Regions from separate parts of the Yersinia sp. 2541 StPb PI genome, predicted to be linked through region 1. Evidence: predicted binding sites of a transcription regulator. Region 1 holds the regulator's gene; each other region holds the start of a gene.

Region 1 (3,207 bases):
GATCCCTGAAATCGATGTGCCAGCACACGCCCGTGCAGCCGTAGTGTCGATGGAAGCCCGTTATAACAATCTAATGAAACAGGGCAAAGAAAAAGAAGCTAACGAATTCCGTCTGCTTGACCCGACTGATGATTCCAATACCACGTCAGTTCAGTTCTATGAGCGTAAAAGCTATCTCAACCCATGCCTCGACTCTTCTAAGCGGTTTGTCGATAAAGTGATTGGCGAAATGGCGCAGATGCATAAAGAAGCCGGTATGCCACTGACTACCTGGCACTTTGGTGGCGATGAAGCGAAAAATATCCGTTTGGGTGCGGGTTATCAGGACAAAAACGGGCCGATTGAAGCGGGTAAAGGCATTATTGATAAGAGTGTTGAAGATAAACCTTGGGCCAAATCACAAGTTTGTCAGGATATGGTCAAACAAGGCAAGGTGCAGGATGTTGAACATCTTTCCAGCTATTTTGCCATTGAAGTCAGTAAGTTGGTTAATGCTCACGGCATCGAGAAGATGCAGGCTTGGCAGGATGGGTTGAAAGACGCCAAAGACGCCAAAGCGTTTGCCACTAAACGCGTTGGTGTCAACTTCTGGGATACCCTCTATTGGGGTGGTGCTGACTCAATCAATGATTGGGCCAATAAAGGTTATGAAGTGGTCGCGTCAAATCCAGATTATGTCTACTTCGATATGCCATATGAAGTTAATCCGAATGAACGCGGTTACTACTGGGCAACCCGCTTTAATGACGAAGCGAAAGTATTCAGCTTCGCACCAGATAACATGCCGCAGAATGCCGAGACCTCAGTGGACCGCGATGGTAATCACTTTAGCGCGAAAAGCGATAAACCTTGGCCGGGTGTACATGGCATCTCGGGTCAGTCATGGAATGAAACCGTCCGCACTGATGAGCAGATGGAATACATGATCTTCCCGCGGATGTTGCCATTGGCCGAGCGTGCCTGGCATCGCGCTTCGTGGGAGCAAGATTACAAAGCGGGCCGCGAATATCAAGGTGGCCAGACGCATAGCGTCGATACCAAGGCGTTGGACATCGATTGGCAACGTTTTGCCAACATCATGGGCCAACGTGAACTGGCAAAACTGGATAAAGCCGGTGTGTCATATCGCCTGCCTGTCCCCGGTGCTCGGGTTGTGGCGGGGCAGTTGGAAGCCAATATCTCACTGCCGGGCCTGATTATCGAGTATTCAACTGATGGCGGTAAGCAGTGGCAGAAGTATGATGCGAAGGCAAAACCTACCGTGAGTGGCGAGGTGATGATCCGCTCCACCAGCCCAGACGGTAAGCGTAGTAGCCGTGCTGAGTCGGTTAAAGTCTGAAAATTGGTAATATCGAGCTGTGTCTAATGTTATCTCCTGTTTGCTTTATTTTTTGGCCAAACAAATTTAAGTGAAGTTGAGTTGATGGTTTTTCCCCCGGCAGGTCCGGGGTTTTTTTTGCTGTAAAATTGATGCAGCTCGCTAAAGGGGGGAGAGTCAATAAATGGGGGCGATAAACAGTGAATTTGTCACTCAGGAAAGAACAATAACGGGATAGATACCCAATGTTATTGGTGTTGCAGATAGCTAGCAGGCGAACGAACCCAGAACATCGCTAACACTCTAGTGGCTTTCAGTACCAAGGGGATAAATATCAAGGACATAAATAAGAACGACCACCTGACTCCCAACCGAGAGATACTCAGGTATAGAACGGGAAAGGTGGCCATCTTGCTGATAGCTTATGTTAACCAAACAGTAGAACCTATCAATCTGGATTAAACATAAGCCGTAGTGTATTCAGTGCTTAAAATCTTTATAAGATAATGCTTTCAAAGCACATTATCTTTTATCGTGTGCCGACTCGTTTTCACGGCAATCACCGGTCTCACAATGGCCGTACAGATACAGACTGTGATTGGTCAGCTTGATACCATGCTGTTTAGAAATTTCACGTTGAAGCGATTCAATGGATTCATTGCTAAACTCAATCACTTTGCCGCAATCCAGGCAAATCAAGTGATCATGATGATGCTGCTGCGTCAGCTCAAAGACTGATTTACCGCCTTCGAAATTGTGGCGGGTAACAATACCGGCATCATCAAACTGGTTCAGTACGCGGTAAACCGTGGCTAAACCAATCTCTTCACCAATATCGATCAGCTTTTTATAAAGATCTTCCGCGCTGACGTGGTGGCACGCCGGATCTTGCAACACTTCCAGAATTTTAAGCCGGGGCAGTGTTACTTTAAGGCCTGCGTTTTTTAAGGCTTTGTTGTTGTCAGTCATGCGGATTCAGTCCTGTTACTATCGTTTCAAATTAAGGCTGTTCAGCCTATGACATCCGTGGCGCAATAATTACAATTACGTCTCATTATAGAACTGCTAGCCCCAAATGAAAACCGTGGTTGTTAACAAAGATATAATTGCACACTTTGTAAGATTAATCATGCAGTGTATTGATGAATGGGGATAACACATCATTTAAGTGTACAGTGACGAGGGATAAAGTTACAAATTTGTAGCAGTTTATTTTCATTTTGCGCGCAGGAAGATGTGGATATGTGGGCCGCTTAACAAAGCACAATCGGATAGCCGGACGCGCTGTTCACCATGGATGGGAGCTAAAGAGAGAGAAAACAACGTTATGACAAAAAGCACAGCTCAAAAGGATAAAAGGCAACGGAAACGCCCGGCAGTGTTGAACACGACCATAGCGTTTCCGACAGGCTTGATTAACCCACTATCTCAGACAGGCTCAGTTCTTCAGTAATCTGTTTTACCCATGCCTCAACCCGCTCATTGGTAAGTTCTGGCTGACGGTCTTCATCAATTGCCAGACCAATAAAGTGGTCGTCATCCGCCAGACCTTTGGACGCTTCAAAATGGTAGCCCGCGGTTGGCCAATGGCCCACGATTGCGGCACCACGTGGCTCAATGATGTCGCGCACGGTACCCATCGCATCACAGAAATATTCTGCGTAGTCTTCCTGGTCACCACAACCAAACAGCGCCACCAACTTGCCATTGAAATCGATCTCTTCCAGTGTTGGGAAGAAATCATCCCAATCACACTGCGCTTCGCCGTAATACCAGGTTGGGATCCCAATCAGCAAAATATCGAAGCCTTCTAAATCTTCTTTACTGCTTTTGGCAATGTCGTGAACCTCAGCAACATCTTTGCCCAGTTGCTTTTGGATCATCTTGGC
Region 2 (3,207 bases), 730 kb from region 1:
CTCATGTTCATACACAAATAGACTTTGGTGCGTTTTGGTTTGAATCAGCAGAAAAACACCGTACATCGCGGCTGAAATTGCTGCGACAACCAGTGATTGAGCCACGCTAAAGTTGCCGCCGGGCAGGGTACTCGGTAGCACCAACACAATGATAGCCAGCGGGAATATAGCCATCAGATACTGTTTAATGCCTACCAGATTGACATGCTGGGTAGCAAATTTTCGACCGCCGAGCAGCAAGGAAACACCGACCAATCCACCAATCACAATCATGATGATTGAATAGAGCGTATCGCGCATCAGGGCGGGTGCGGCATCACCTGTTGCCATCATGGCTGAGATCAAACTGACCTCAAGCACAACAACCGACAGACTGAGGATTAAAGAGCCATAGGGTTCTCCCAGGCGGTGTGCTAATACGTCGGCATGGCGCACTACGCTAAAAGCACTGCTCAGGATACCCACAAGTGCGATCAGGTTGATAACAATAACAGCAGCAAAATTGCTGGTATCACCCCAGATATTAAGAATGACCAATGCAATGATCGGCAGGATGAGGGAGTATTCGTGATGGCGAGATTTAGATCGGCCAGGATCATTTTGCGACTTCATTTCGAGAGCGCTCCTAATAACTTTACTGCATTAAACGGGCATTAGAGCCATTTAATGATAATTAAGTGCCATATTGTAGGCTAAGTAGCTTTAAGACTAACAAATAACAGGGAATTGTCGCAGAAAATTTACAAGGTTTTAACTGGAAAGGGTAAAAAAATAGCTATGAAAACGGACACTACAGGGTAATGTCCATTGATTTTACAGATATTAATTAATCTTACTCGTCAATATTGTCCATAACTTCATGGCGCTTATGGTGATAATCTTCTTCATTCAGGCCTTCGCGCCAGTAGGGTACAGCATAAAGTTGCTGCCGCTCACACCCTTTTTCTCGGCGCAGATAACGGCGCAATTGCACCACCATGCTATCTTCTCCCGCCAGCCAGAATGTTGACTCTTCCATCAGCAGATTCAGCGCACAGAATTGGGTTATCACATCACCTGTTTTTTCCGTACCCCCAATGACCCAACTCAGTTCCAACCCGGCAGGTTTAATCAGATTCAATACATCTTGCGGGCTATCTACACGGATGATGGCATGGCCTTCGGCATTTGCAGGCAGGGTTTCCAGTAAGGCGGCAATAGCGGGCAGTGAGGCGGGGTCACCCACCAGATAGCTGTATGCCGCTGCTGGCAACATAGTTTCCGGTCCACCAGGATTGGTAATCCCTAACCAATCACCGACTTTGGCATTGCGGGCAAAATCGACCGCCGGACCACGGTGATCATGAATAGCAAACTCAATATCCAGCTCACCCAGTTCTGGGCGAGAAGCACGAACAGAATAGGTTCGAACAATCGGACGGACCTCGGCGGCAGGCCAGATTGGACCTTTTTCACCAAGTACTGGCAGTTCCGGCTGAGTTTGGCTCGCCAAAGGTAGGAAGATTTTCAAATGAGCGCCCGCGCAATCAGACGGGTAATTCTGCAATGTCGGGCTATGGAAGGTGATTCGACGTAAATGCGGTGAGGTATCCACTATCTTTTTCACCTGAACCAGACGCGGTGGAACTGGGCGATGTGTGGGTTTTGCTGCGGTTGATCCTATGGTCACAGTTTATCCTTCTTATCCTATGATGTTTTATTCTTGGTCATCAGCCAGCAGAGGTTGTGGCTTATAAAGGGATAAACTATAACATCAACCAATGTTAATGATAATTATTTGCATAAAAAGAGTGCGATAGGCTGCAACGGCGCATTTGCCCCACAGATATGTAGGGCAAGATGAATTGATTGCTTAATTGATGGGTTTTACAATTGCCGTTCGACGGAAATGCAATCTTAAACGCAACATAGTGACCAGTGCGATAACCATCACGACCATTGCAGCCAGCGGAAGTTGCTGTAATTGCAGACCAAAAGCCAGCAAGGTGCCACCGAACCAGGCGCCCAATGCATTACCTAAATTGAACGCGCTTTGGTTAAAGGTTGATGCCAGATTAGGGGCGTCACGGGCCTGATCCACTACTAATAGTTGTAACATTGGGCACAAGGCAAAAGCCACAATACTCCAGATAAACAATGTCAGTAGTGCCGGTAAATAGAAACCAATGGTGTAATGCAGCGCCAGCAGGATAGCTATCAGTATGGCGATTAGTCGGGTCATGGATCCCACCAGGTTTTTGTCGCCTAAACGACCTCCCATCACGCTGCCGATGGACAACCCAACCCCAAGAATCAATAACACCACAGTAACGCCATGTTCAGAAACTCGCGTCACCTCACGCAATAATGGTGCAATATAAGTGAAAACAGTAAACAGGCTGGCATTGGTTAATACTGATAGCAGTAAGGCGGTTTGCACTTTTTTCTGCATCAGGGTTTTGAATTCCAGCTTAGGACTGATTCTCTTCATCGGAATATTATTCGGTAACCAGGCGATTACCGCGATGATAGCTACAATACCAATAGCACTGACACCCCAGAAAGCGGCTCGCCAACCAAAAGCTTGTCCAACTGCTGTACCTAATGGCACACCAAGTACATTTGCCAGTGTGACACCCATAAAGACTAATGCTATTGCCCGCGCCCGGCGGTTAGGTTGGACCAAATCAGTGGCGACCACCGATGCCAAACCAAAGAAAGTGCCATGGCAGAGCGCTGCAATAATACGGGCAGCCATCAATAAGTTATAGGTTTGTGCCAATGCACACAGGACATTGCCAATAATAAACAGGACAATTAAACCCAAAAGTGTGGATTTACGCGGGATTCGCGCCGTTGCAATAGCCAATAAAGGTGCGCCGATTACCACACCCATGGCATAAACAGAAACCAACATCCCGGTTTTAGGGATACTGACCCCCAAGTCATGGGCAACTTCCGGCAATAACCCCATAATTACAAACTCGCTGGTACCAATGCCAAAGGTAGCAATGGTGAGTGCGATAATAGCCAATGGCATGAGTAACTCCTGAACAGCCTTACATACATAAAAGGCTGAATAACATCAATGTCAACTCACTCCCTGGCATGAATATGAAGGAGATAAAGTCTTGGCAGATGAATTTTATTAAGCGATTTTAGCACCGAGCCAAAAGGGCGTCTAACGGCAAAGTACGATCCTCTGGGTAACTGACGCATCAGTAGGGG
Region 3 (3,207 bases), 1.0 Mb from region 1:
ACAAAATAGGTCGCCGGCACGGCACGGTTTGCCACATCATTTTGTGTCAGGTCATATAAAGCGGCGGAATAGAGTGAAGTGCTGCCCGGCGGCTGATATTTGATACCGACTTCATACTGCTCGCTGGTCATCGGTTTCAATAAGTTTTGTTGTGCATCTGGGAACAGACTTGGCGTGATGGCCTGACTGTAGCTGACATAGGGTGAAATGCCGCTGTCGAAGCTATACAGTAATGACGCGCGCCCACTGGCATGTTTATCGGTGCGTTCATCGGTACTATTGGCAGTCTTATTAATGTTTTCAGTTTTCATCCGGTCATAACGACCTGATAGATTCAGGTGCCAATTATCCAGCGTCATTTCATCTTGCAAATAGATGCCACTCTGTTCATAACGGCGGTTTAAATAGGAGGTGTTGATGCCCGGAGTGGTCAGCAGATAATCGCTATAAAGCGTGCTCCCCGCCGAAATACCGGTGTAAGGGTTCAGTGTGGTCGCAAAAGCGCTGTCGCTGCGCAGATTATTGCTGAACTTCTGGAAATCAAAGCCCAGCATCACTTTATGTTCAACTGCGGCGGTAGCAAAATCAGCACCCAGTTGGTTATCAATAGCAAACGCGTTGAGCGAGGAGTCCTCACCGGAATAATAGCGATTCATCAGAGTGCGATCGCTATTCCATCCTCCCTGATAAACCTGTTCTAACTGAGTATTGGAATGGGTGTAACTGGCATTCTGGCGGAATGACCAAACATCATCAAATTTATGTGAAAATTCATAGCTATAGATTTGCTGCCAACGTTTAAATACATTGTGGTTACTTTCGCCATCAAAGAAGCCACGGCTTAATTTCTGCCCATAGATGCTACCATCAGCCGGCACCGAACTGTGGTAACCACCAGAAGGGTCTTTTTGCAAATTAGCCCGCAATAACAAAGAGGTATTCTCATCCGGCTGCCACAATAATGAGGGTGCGATGGCATAGCGTTCTTCACGCTGATGGTCGTACATGGTGTCACTGTTACGGGTAATCCCGGTGAGGCGAAACGCCCAATGCTCGGATATAGCATCGGTATAATCAAAGGCAACCGCTTGTGTATTGTTATTACCGGCCGTCAGGCGGAAATGGCCTTCAGAAGTAAACTGTGGGCGTTTAGATGTCATCATCACCACACCACCGGGGATACTCTGACCATACAGTGCCGAAGAGGGGCCTTTGATGACATCAATGCGCTCCAGGAACCACGGGTCTACTTGCAACACGTTAAAGCTGCCGCCGTCACTGAGTAAGCGCAGACCATCGAGGAAGGTATTGTTCACATCACCGCCATGGAAACCCCGCAGTGCGATGGTGTCATAGCGGTTGGCTCCGCCGGAAAAACCGGTGAACACGCCAGGAGTGTAATTCAGCGCCTGATTAATCGTAGCGACATTTTGGTCATCCATCTGCTGACGCGTCACCACCGATACCGCCTGGGCGGTAAGAATTAAGGGTTGATCAGTTTTAGTCGCCCCTTTGGTGGTTATCGCGGTGTAGCCCGAGGTCGGGAGATCAGCAGCATTACCTGCTTTGGCCGTGACTTCTATCGTATCTTCAGCCAGCGAAGCGAAAGGAATACACATCGCCAATGAACATAAAATAGCAGAACGCTTTATGACAAAAACCGAAAACATAGTTATCTTCCCCAGATAATTAGGCATATAAAATAGATGGTTATAATCAGCATCCATTGCTATTTCACAGCGCAATAATATTGCCTGCGTGCCACATATCGTGGGTCCATAAGTTCAGCGCACAATCTATTAAATGAGAGTGTTAATTTCAATGATAATTATTATCTTTATCATTTGAGTGAGAGGAGTAATTATCGGAGTAAGATTATTCCGTAAGGTGCAGAATGTGCCACAATGGCCGTCAGGCTGGCTTTAACAGCACACCTATCGGATTTTTGGGTTAATTGTGGCACTCACTTTCAGGCTGATCGGTTTTATGAAAAAGATTGGGTACGTTGTTGCACGTAGAAATTATCCGCTGCTGTGGCTGCTGCTAACGCTTATTTTTGCGTCAATATCAGGTACCAGCGTTGCCGCCATAGCATCAGATGCTACGGCTGAAAACAGTGAGGTGCCAGTAAAACCGGCAGTATCAGTACAACTGATTAGCCTACAAAAACAGTTGGATAAGCTGAAACAGAGTGTCTCTGCCAGTACCTCCGATAACCAGTTGAGTGTGCTAAACGAGACCGCACTGGCACTGGCGCGTGATGCTGATATCTTGATAGCCGACCTGAAGCCCAAGCGGGAACAACTGCAAACACAGTTGGAGGTTTTAGGCCCGTTACCTGCCGCCGGAGCATTGGCAGAGACCCCAGTAGTCGCCCAGCAGCGGCGGATATTGAATACCCGTAAAATCCAGTTAGATGGCCAGAATGATCAGGCCCAAGCTATCAAAACCAACGCGGAAAACCTGGCAACACAGATCATCGCGTTACGGCGCACCGCGTTGAAATCACAAATTGCCTTAAATTCTGGCAGCATTTTGGGTGCGAACTTCTGGGCACCGATCGTCAATCCCAATGTTGACGATGACCGCCGACTGAAAGATTTTACCCAAGAGCTGGCCGATGCCTGGAGCGCCGCCTGGGAACCCGAATGGCGTTTCGGCACCACGATGTATCTGCTGCTAGCACTCTTAATCAGCATATTTGGTTTTAAATTTCTCGATGTGCTGACCGCCTGGTTTTGTACCAAATGCTTACCACCAGGCCCGCTACGCCGCAGCTTTATGGCCTCAGCCACCACGCTTTGTACGGTGTTGATCACCGTCACAGTGGCGCAATGTATCACTCAAACCTTTACTCGCACGCCGGATGTCTCACAGGTAGTGATGGATTTTGCGCTGGCATTTGTTCAGCTCATGTTCTTCTCCGCTTTAATCGCGGGCCTTGGGCGGGCATTTTTATCCAACCAACGCCCCTCATGGCGGTTACCTGCCATCGCTGATGAAGTGGCCACATCACTGAGACTATTCCCCCCTCTGCTAGCCAGTTGCATCATGATTTTTGGTGCCCTTGATCAGATGAACAATATGATCAATATCAGTGTGTCTGGGGCAATTTTTAGTAATGGTATTTCGGCGCTGCTGGTGGCGCTTACTGCGGCGATTATTCCGTTACGTGCTAATCGGGTACGGCGTAATCTGGTGGTAAAT
Region 4 (3,207 bases), 3.1 Mb from region 1:
GGCTGCTAAAGCCGCCGCCGTGGTGGCCGCCCTATGCATCAAGCATCAGGTTGAACTGGTGGCTATCGGGAATGGTACGGCATCGCGGGAAACCGAGCGTTTCTTTGTCGAGCTACAGCAACAGTATCCGGCAGTCACCGCGCAAAAAGTGATTGTCAGCGAAGCTGGAGCCTCGGTTTACTCCGCCTCGGAGTTGGCGGCGCTGGAGTTCCCAGATCTGGATGTCTCCATCCGTGGTGCAGTGTCTATTGCCCGGCGGTTACAAGATCCACTGGCTGAACTGGTAAAAATTGACCCGAAATCTATCGGGGTCGGCCAGTATCAACATGATGTTAGCCAAAGCCAACTGGCGAAAAAGCTGGATGCAGTAGTGGAAGACTGCGTAAACGCCGTGGGTGTGGATTTAAACACCGCGTCGGTGCCGTTACTGACCCGGGTTGCGGGTTTAACCCGCATGATGGCGCAAAACATTGTTAGCTGGCGTGATGAGAATGGCCGCTTCCATAACCGTGAGCAATTGCTCAAAGTCAGCCGCCTCGGGCCGAAAGCCTTCGAGCAGTGTGCCGGCTTCCTGCGTATCAATCATGGCAATAACCCGTTGGACGCATCAACCGTGCATCCAGAAGCCTACCCGATTGTTGAGCGCATTTTGGCTGCAACTGAACAGGCATTGCAGGACCTAATGGGTAATGCTACCGCGCTGCGTAATCTTAATGCGCGTGATTTCACCACCGAGCAATTTGGTGTCCCGACGGTCACCGATATTCTACGCGAGTTAGAAAAGCCAGGCCGTGACCCACGCCCTGAGTTCAAAACTGCAACCTTCGCTGAAGGTGTAGAGACGCTCAATGACCTGACTCCGGGCATGATCCTCGAAGGCTCGGTCACTAACGTGACCAACTTTGGTGCCTTTGTTGATATTGGTGTTCATCAGGATGGTTTGGTACATATTTCATCACTGGCGGATAAGTTTGTCGATGACCCACATAAGGTGGTGAAAGCCGGGGATATCGTCAAAGTGAAAGTCATGGAAGTGGATTTGCAACGCAAGCGCATTGCCCTGACCATGCGCCTTGATGAACAGCCTGGTGAAGGCGGCTCGCGTCGTGGTAACAATGGCGCTAATAGTGCGAATAGCAGCACCAATGGTCGTAATGACAATCGTGGTGCCAGCCAGCCTCGTAACAGCAATGATGCGAACAGTCGCCCAGCAGCCAAGGGCCGGGCAGACAGTAATTCTGGTAGCAACAGCGCCATGAGTGATGCACTGGCGGCGGCATTTAAAAAACGCTGATATCTCTACTCAGGGCCACGTTGGTGGCCCTTTTTTCATTTACGTTTTTGTTTCAAATTATCGCGACATCTTTAATATTTCCTCTCATATCCTTTTCTTCTATAAAGCTGAAGATTTATCTTTTAAATTAATTAGCACGCGATTCTTTTCTGCTGCGAAATGACGTTTACATCATGATTAAATCGGCGTTAATTTAACAATCTATTTAACATGAGGGTTAATTTCGTCAATTATTCACTCTAATTTATAAATAATTATGAAGACATTCTGTGAGTTAATTAAAATCCGAATGTTATTTTATTAAAATGTGAGTGAATTAATTATGTTAACAATCGGTATTTAACTGCCCTAACAGGGCATAATGGAAACATTCAGTTAACTGATTTAACTCATTATTTTCATTTGCGATTATGTTAATTTGATGGTAAAACAAGCATAAATAAAAATCAGACTCATTAATTATACCCTAAATAATTCGAGTTGCAGGAAGGCGGCAAGCGAGATAATCCCGATAAGCTTACATGAGTAAGTGATTCGGGTTAGTGAGCGTAGCCAACACACAGGCAGATGGAAGTATGACGGGTATATAAAAATGAAATAGTAACGAATACTTACCTTTGAGTATTTCACCTTAGTTGAATATGAAAACGATTCTTACTATTATTATTTTATCTATTACCTTTTAGAGTCGTATCACTCTGAATTTTGGTACGCCAATAACGTAATAACAAGAGGCACCTATGCATCTTATCCCGCAGCGTTCCTATAAAATTGTTGGTTTCTCGCCTGAAATCAGCCCGGCTTACCGGCAGAAATTATTGTCACTGGGTATGCTGCCCGGCTCTTCGTTTAATGTTGTCCGCCTCGCGCCATTAGGTGACCCCATTCAGATAGAGACCCGCCGCGTCAGTCTGGTGCTACGGAAAAAAGACTTAGATCTGCTTACGCTGGACTTGCAACCCTAATATTGCGGGTCAACATCCTATTTTGGCTGCCGGGCTGCGTGTCAAAGCCCCCCTGCGTAGTCTGATTTTAATTTACTAATATCACGTTGGATCATGAAAGCACTCACAATCGGCCTGATCGGCAATCCCAATGCAGGTAAAACCACCCTTTTTAACCAGTTAACCGGTGCCCGCCAACGGGTGGGGAACTGGGCCGGGGTTACGGTGGAGCGCAAAGAAGGCCATTTCACTACCGCGCAACATCAAGTGACATTGGTTGACCTGCCGGGAACCTACTCCCTGACCACCATTTCTGAGCAAACCTCGCTGGATGAGCAAATTGCTTGTCACTACATTCTAAGTGGTGAAGCTGACCTGCTGATTAATGTCATTGATGCGGTGAATCTGGAGCGCAATCTCTACCTGACACTGCAACTGGTTGAATTGGGTATTCCCTGTATTGTGGCGCTCAATATGTTGGATATTGCCAAAAGCCAACATATCGATATTGATATCAAGGCATTATCTCAGCAGTTAGGTTGCCCGGTTATTCCGCTGGTCTCCACTCGCGGGCAGGGTATCAATGAATTAAAAAGCAGTATTGATGAACTTCAGCCGATTCCCTTTAAGGCTTTGGTTAACTACCCGCCAGTGCTACTCAGTGAAGTAGATAAGTTGGTACAGGCCATGCCTGAGTCCTGGCCGGTACAGCAGCGCCGTTGGCTGGCACTGCAAATATTGGAAGGTGATATCTATAGCCTGGCACGTGCAGGCATAGCGCCCTCAATCGTGGCGCTAGCGCGTGAAAATCTGCGAGCAAGCCAACACGAAGATCCCGAGCTGGTGATAGCCGATGCCCGCTATCAAAGTATTGCCCGCATCTGTGATGTGGTCGGTAACTCGCAGCAAGCGGAACCGAACCGCCTGACACAAGCGCTTGATAAAGTGATCCTTAATCGCTGGTTAGGT

The links. Region 1 encodes Fur, which represses iron uptake genes when iron is present. Its sites were predicted from a motif close to ATAATAATGAGAACNACTATCAA; they were not measured.
Positions count from the first base shown of each region.
Region 2: a site for Fur is predicted at 1,761-1,783, ahead of V1953_RS11410 (siderophore-interacting protein). Genes of this name have one in related genera too.
Region 3: a site for Fur is predicted at 1,822-1,844, ahead of V1953_RS19400 (TonB-dependent siderophore receptor). Genes of this name have one in related genera too.
Region 4: a site for Fur is predicted at 1,936-1,958, ahead of feoA (ferrous iron transporter A). Genes of this name have one in related genera too.

Region 1 is NZ_JAZGQB010000001.1:3,292,977-3,296,183, reverse strand. It holds gene V1953_RS14895 (beta-N-acetylhexosaminidase) at 1-1,339, shown strand, start outside; gene fur (ferric iron uptake transcriptional regulator) at 1,841-2,287, opposite strand; gene fldA (flavodoxin FldA) at 2,734-3,207, opposite strand, start outside.
Region 2 is NZ_JAZGQB010000001.1:2,563,669-2,566,875, reverse strand. It holds gene chaA (sodium-potassium/proton antiporter ChaA) at 1-612, opposite strand, end outside; gene V1953_RS11410 (siderophore-interacting protein) at 833-1,669, opposite strand; gene V1953_RS11405 (MFS transporter) at 1,853-3,019, opposite strand.
Region 3 is NZ_JAZGQB010000001.1:4,329,922-4,333,128, forward strand. It holds gene V1953_RS19400 (TonB-dependent siderophore receptor) at 1-1,670, opposite strand, end outside; gene V1953_RS19405 (DUF3772 domain-containing protein) at 1,957-3,207, shown strand, end outside.
Region 4 is NZ_JAZGQB010000001.1:231,446-234,652, reverse strand. It holds gene V1953_RS00905 (Tex family protein) at 1-1,294, shown strand, start outside; gene feoA (ferrous iron transporter A) at 2,035-2,259, shown strand; gene feoB (Fe(2+) transporter permease subunit FeoB) at 2,353-3,207, shown strand, end outside.